One region of the Photorhabdus stackebrandtii genome, then DNA from elsewhere that is predicted to be linked to it. Evidence: predicted binding sites of a transcription regulator. Region 1 holds the regulator's gene; each other region holds the start of a gene.
What was found. Region 1 encodes CRP, which controls carbon source genes, mostly activating them, when cyclic AMP is high. Its sites were predicted from a motif close to ATGTGANNNNNNTCACAT; they were not measured.

Region 1 (2,278 bases):
TCACCACAGCGAAAGCATTGGGAAGTGGTTTCCCTGTTAGCGCTATGCTGACTACGGCGAATATCGCTTCGGCGATGGTGCCGGGAACTCACGGCACAACTTATGGTGGTAATCCGCTGGCTTGCGCGGTTGCAAATGCCGCTTTTGACATTATCAATACGCCAGAGGTCTTGGAGGGCGTTGAAAAACGTCATCATTTGATTGTGAATTTTCTGAACGATATCAATCAGAAATATTCGATATTTGGTGAAATCCGTGGCAAGGGATTGCTGATTGGTGCGGAACTAAAAGCGCAGTATCAGGGAAAATCTAAAGAGATCCTGCAACTGGCGGCTGAAAATGGTTTGATGTTATTGAGTGCCGGTAGTGATGTACTGCGTTTCACGCCTTCGCTGATTATCAGTGAAGAGGAGATAACCCAGGGGATGGAACGGCTGGATAAGGCAATTAGCCAGTTGGTGTAAATAAGAGTGAGAAAAATCAGCGCAATATCATGCGCTGATTAATCAGGAATTAACGTGTACCGTAAACAACAATTGTTTTGCCGTGTGCGGAGATCAGATTTTGATCTTCCAGCATTTTTAGAATACGGCCAACCGTTTCACGGGAACAGCCAACAATCTGACCAATTTCCTGACGAGTGATTTTGATTTGCATCCCGTCCGGGTGAGTCATTGCATCGGGTTGTTTCGCCAGATTCAGTAAAGTCTGAGCAATCCGGCCGGTCACATCCAGGAAAGCCAGGTTACCGACTTTCTCAGAAGTTGTTTGCAAACGGCTTGCCATTTGGGCAGATAAACGCATTAAAATATCCGGGTTTACCTGAATCAGTTGACGGAATTTTTTATAGGAAATTTCCGCTACTTCACAGGCACTTTTGGCCCGTACCCAGGCTGTACGCTCTTGTCCTTCTTCAAATAATCCAAGTTCGCCAATGAAATCTCCCTGGTTTAAATAGGAAAGGATCATCTCTTTGCCTTCTTCATCTTTAATCAAAACCGCAACAGAACCTTTTACGATGTAGTAAAGCGTCTCTGCTTTTTCGCCTTGATGAATAAGCGTGCTTTTGGATGGATATTTATGAATATGGCAGTGTGACAAAAACCATTCAAGAGTGGGGTCTGTTTGTGGCTTGCCGAGAACCATTCGCTTCATCCTCTGTTGTTATCGCTGCCTAAATAACACGAGAACCTAAAAGTTTCTCGTCAGGCTGGCTTATAAAGACACTAGCTTAACATATTAGTTTGCTGAAAAACCGACAGGTAAGGGTTTTATATAGGTTATCTGAAATTTGAAACTTGAGTATTGATCTTAACCCACATATACCCGGACCTGCTTCTGTTTTTAACACAGGAAAAGGATTCTGTCTTGTCTTGTATTGTTTCAGCATAATAAACCGCTCATTAGATTGCCAGTTTAATACTGAAAGAGTAGGCTTTGATGCAAAAAATGACTTAAGAGGTACTTATGCAAGCGCGGGTAAAATGGGTTGAAGGGTTGTCTCTTTTGGGGGAATCGTCTTCGGGTCATCAGATAATGATGGATGGAAATGCCGGTGATAAGGCACCAAGCCCAATGGAAATGGTATTAATGGCAGTTGGCGGTTGCAGCACGATTGATGTTATTTCTATTTTGCAGAAAGGCAGATATGACATAAGAAATTGTGAAGTGAAATTAACTTCCCGCCGTCGTGAAGAGGCACCACGCTTGTTTACTTCTATTAATCTGCATTTTATTGTTACCGGCAGGGATTTAACAGAGAAAGCGGTTGAACGTGCCGTCACGCTTTCCGCAGAGAAATATTGTTCTGTTTCGTTGATGCTGGGTAAATCAGTTGAACTTACCCACAGCTTTGAAATTAAAGAGACAGATTAAGATATTATTTCCTGATTAAAAATAACGACAGGTAACTAATATCAGTTACCTGCTTTTCTAACTGAATAAATTAAGAAGTGGATTCAAACGCTGGGTTTTCTAGATTTATCCCAGGTTTTGATCAACAAATTTTTTCCCCTTCCAGTAATCGTTGTACCAATGGCGTCATAATTAATTCCATTGCCAGTCCCATTTTTCCACCGGGAACCACGATGGTATTAATACTTGAAACGAATGAGCCCTGTAACATGGATAACAAATACGGGAAATCAATTTGAGTCAGATCACGGAAACGGATGACGATAAAACTTTCATCCAGGGATGGAATGGCTTTGGCTGAAAATGGATTGGACGTATCAACAGTCGGGACGCGCTGGAAATTTATATGTGTCCGGGAAAATTG
Region 2 (2,278 bases), on a different contig from region 1:
GGAGACATGCCAACGTAGATTGCGCAGCGATCCGTTGGTACGTCGTATTTTAGTCGCATGCTTTGTCGTGATTGACAATCCAATCCTCAGCACTATCTGGCATCGATGGATCTTCCAGTCTAGCCACCAGGCTGAGTAATGTGTCCAACGTCACTTTCAGCTCGTTGAGTTCAGCGTCTTTCACGAGCGATTCCATCCATTCGGTTTCAAGCGACGTCGCTGTATCAAAGGTATGCTGACCAAGCCCAGTGAGTCGATAGAGCGGTGAACGTTCGTGCCGGGGATTAATGATGGTTTTCACCATTCCTGCCTTCAATCCAAGATTCAGTTGTTTCTGTGCACCTTGGCGTGTGATGCTCATTGCTGCGGCAATCTGGGGCGCTGAGAGTGGATGTGGTGCGAGTGCAATCGCACAGAGCACCTGCCATATCGCGCTCGTGATTCCCAACGGGGCAACGAGCTTATCCCCTTTAGAGAGCAATCGGGCATTGAGCCGGAACACTGCTAATGTGATCTCGTTGAATACCTCAGACGCCGGAGTTTTCTTGATCGACACGATTTACTTCCTTAATCTTGCACTTCAATAAACGACAACTAGTTTCCATATATTGAAACTGGTTGTCAATATTTAAGCGGATGGTATTGATAGATCAATGTATTGGATTTGACTTACATCAAATGCTGGCATGTTTTTCCGTTTTGTACTTTGATCACTTTTTACTATTGCCATCAATCTGCTTTTCCCTTAATCTCATTGTCAGTAGCTGAATCGTTTCGTTTTGTTGTCTGGAGAGTTTTTTGTGCCACAGTTTTAGCAATTTTGTGATAAGCAATCAGTACATAAGTGATTGCGTCGTTTATCCTAAACGGTTGCGTGGTAATAACTATATTCAGGGAGTAACATGACAATCAAGGTAGCAATAAACGGTTTTGGCAGGATAGGGCGCAGTATTTTGCGTGCTCTTTATGAGTCTGGGCGTCGGGCTGAAATTGCTATTATTGCTGTTAATGAGTTGGCGGGGGCCGAAGGGATTGCCCACTTGCTGAAGTATGACTCCAGTCACGGCCGTTTTGCCTGGGATGTGCGTCTGAATAATGATTTGTTGCAGGTTGGTGACGATAATATTCGTCTGTTTCATCAACCCGATATATCGGCATTGCCTTGGCAAGAATTGGGAATTGATATTGTTCTTGATTGCAGTGGGATATATGGCAGCAGAGCTGATGGGGAAGCACATCTTGCCAGTGGCGCAAAAAAGGTGCTGTTTTCCCATCCGGGCGGTAATGATTTAGACGCAACGGTGGTCTATGGTGTGAATCAGGACTTACTGACAGCAGAAGATCGCATTGTATCTAATGCTTCTTGTACCACCAACTGCATTATTCCTATCATTAAATTATTGGATGATGCATTTGAGATTGAGTCTGGCACAGTGACAACAATTCATGCCTCAATGAATGACCAGCCTGTGATTGATGCCTATCATCAGGATTTACGGCGTACCCGGGCCGCCAGCCAGTCTATCATTCCGGTGGATACAAAATTGGCCGCAGGGATAACCCGGATTTTTCCAAAATTCTGTGACCGTTTTGAAGCCATCTCAGTACGCGTACCAACGATTAATGTTACTGCTATTGATTTGAGCGTTACAGTAAAATCTCCAGTGAATGTCAAAAAAATCAATGAATTAATGCAAAAATCAGCAGCAACTTCATTTCGTGGTATAGTTGACTATACCGAATTGCCGTTAGTCTCAACGGATTTTAACCACGATCCCCACAGTGCGATTGTTGATGGCACACAAACGCGGGTCAGTGGGCAACATCTGATTAAGACATTAGTCTGGTGTGATAATGAGTGGGGTTTTGCTAACCGAATGTTGGATACAACGTTAGCAATGGCTGCTACGGGTTTCAAATGATCTGTTGCTGACAGACTGTGCATAATAATAGATCTGCACACGGCACAAGATTAAACAATTTAGAGAATCAACGAGAGGATTCACCATGTCTGTAATTAAGATGACCGATTTAGATCTGGCGGGTAAGCGAGTTTTGATCCGTGCTGACCTGAACGTTCCGGTAAAAGATGGCAAAGTCACCTCTGATGCGCGTATCCGTGCTTCTTTGCCGACCATCGAAGCAGCATTAAAACAGGGCGCCAAGGTGATGATCACTTCTCACCTCGGCCGTCCTACTGAAGGCGAATACAATGAAGAATTCTCGCTGAAACCAGTAGTAGATTACCTAAAAGAGAAATTGTCTTCTCCGATTCGTC
Region 3 (2,278 bases), on a different contig from region 1:
TCAAATGTATTTTCCTGAAGAAATTAATACAGAGGTTTATAAATATGATCTGTATTCAAAACGGAGAGTAATCAGAACTAAAAATCATGAAGATAATTATTTTAAAAATATGAATGGTCATCTTTCAGAAATAAAAGTAACAAAAATAGACAATTCTGATATTAATCGTGGGGTGCTGGGGGAAATAATTCTGTCAGTAAATTTAGAAAATATATCTAATTTCATAAGTAAAGATGATTTATATTCCCATACGGTATGACCGATTTTGTTGAATAAATTAAACTTCAATATAATAACAGTCGAAATTATAAAATAACCTATTTAAATGGTATATTGATTTATAATTTTAAAAAAAAGTATCAGGTGTTTGATAGTTACATACGGACATTGTGCAGGCACAGAGAAGATTGTCTTTTCAATATTATCCAGTAGATCGTATTTCTCTGTGCCTGTCATTTTCGTGGAGAGTTTTTAACTGTGCGAGAAGAACATTAAAATTGTTTTCTGTCTTGCCATAGATAGTACTCCTGTATGGTGGAAAGGTTATAATATGTTTAAACAATATGCATCCTATTAAAGGATGATATTTATATTTGGCAATTTTTTATTTTTTGGAATTGATGGTTCTTGGGATATATTTTTCTTTATGACTGGATTGATATTTACTGCTATCGATTTTTTGGATAGACAGTTTCGATGAGATAATCATTTGTTTTTCATTTTGGCGATTGATAAATCAAGTTAGCTATTTGGATATATTCTGTTCTAAATAACTTTCCAAAATGGTGCTACACCTTATCTACCAACAATCCTATGTATAACAATGAGTTGAAGAAAACCATGTGTAGCGGAATTATGAAACCTTATTTAGATGTTGTTTAAAGTATAAATAAAATTGAATAATTGGTTGCTTGTTCCATATATGAGTGTATTCAGTTTAGCTTATGGCAGGAAGAAAATGCTTGGTTCTTTATTTTTGAGTTTGTGATTGTTATTTGTGCATATGTTAATTTTTTTCTTTATAGTAGCTCGATCATTTTTACTCATTTTATGACTATTTTGTGATTTACATCGCAAAATAATGTACGTTTTTCTTTTTTATCTTACTTCAGAGTGATATTTATCACTAAAAGATGTCTAAATGCTCAATACAGTAGATTTCAACTAATTTCGTTATAAATTCTTCCCTCTGAGGAGTCTGATATGTCCGATGTATTTCATTTGGGTTTGACTAAAAGCGACCTGCAAGGTGCAACTTTAGCTATTGTTCCAGGCGATCCGAAACGCGTGGAAAAAATTGCAAGATTGATGGATAACCCAGTTTATCTTGCTTCTTTGCGTGAGTTCACGTCATGGCGTGCAGAAATTGATGGTAAAGCGGTTATTATATGCTCCACGGGTATTGGTGGCCCATCAACTTCCATTGCTGTTGAAGAATTAGCGCAATTGGGGGTGCGTACTTTTTTGCGTATTGGGACAACAGGCGCAATTCAGGAAAATATCAATGTTGGTGATGTGCTAGTAACCACGGCGGCTGTCCGTTTGGATGGCGCCAGCTTGCATTTTGCTCCGATGGAATTTCCGGCTGTTGCTGATTTTGACTGTACGACTGTACTGTATGAAGCTGCAAAAGATTCCGGTGCAACGACACATGTGGGTATAACGGCCTCTTCCGATACTTTCTATCCTGGTCAGGAACGTTACGATACCTATTCTGGCCGTGTTGTGAGCCGTTTTAAAGGCTCAATGGCTGAATGGCAGGCGATGGGCGTCATGAACTATGAAATGGAATCTGCGACTTTGTTGACTATGTGTGCAAGCCAAGGGCTGCGTGCAGGTATGGTTGCCGGTGTTATTGTCAACCGTACTCAGCAGGAAATTCCTGATGTTGAGTTACTTAAGAAAACAGAAAGTAACGCATTGGGGATCGTAGTCGAAGCTGCTCGTCGTTTGTTGTAAATAATACTTTTTGGGCCGGAGTGTTCCGGCTCACTCTTCTTTATAAATAGAAATCTGTTAATGTTTTAACATTTACAACTAATTAAGAGTCATCATGATTACTACATCTTTATTACACCCATCAGTGCTTCCCCTTCATGGCGGGATTAATTTTCGTGATTTAGGTGGTAAAACGGTAGCCAGTGGTGGGAAAATTAAGTCAGGTTTACTTTTTCGCTCTGGTGCTTTGGATCGTTTAACAGAAAAAGACCAATCTTTCCTGACAAATAAAAACCTCTTTCAAATCATAGATTATCGTGACATAGGTGAAATAGAAGAT

Region 2: a site for CRP is predicted at 663-680, ahead of epd (erythrose-4-phosphate dehydrogenase). Genes of this name have one in related genera too.
Region 3: a site for CRP is predicted at 1,060-1,077, ahead of udp (uridine phosphorylase). Genes of this name have one in related genera too.

What each region holds. Positions count from the first base shown of each region.
Region 1 is NZ_PUJV01000020.1:23,593-25,870, reverse strand. Features, by position in the region: gene argD (bifunctional acetylornithine/succinyldiaminopimelate transaminase) at 1-464, shown strand, start outside; gene crp (cAMP-activated global transcriptional regulator CRP) at 514-1,146, opposite strand; gene C5470_RS15645 (OsmC family protein) at 1,468-1,875, shown strand; gene C5470_RS15640 (phosphoribulokinase) at 1,997-2,278, opposite strand, start outside.
Region 2 is NZ_PUJV01000004.1:171,793-174,070, reverse strand. Features, by position in the region: gene C5470_RS05280 (MarR family winged helix-turn-helix transcriptional regulator) at 50-448, opposite strand; gene epd (erythrose-4-phosphate dehydrogenase) at 903-1,922, shown strand; gene pgk (phosphoglycerate kinase) at 2,008-2,278, shown strand, end outside.
Region 3 is NZ_PUJV01000015.1:20,421-22,698, reverse strand. Features, by position in the region: gene C5470_RS13565 (intradiol ring-cleavage dioxygenase) at 1-259, shown strand, start outside; gene udp (uridine phosphorylase) at 1,204-1,959, shown strand; gene C5470_RS13555 (tyrosine-protein phosphatase) at 2,054-2,278, shown strand, end outside.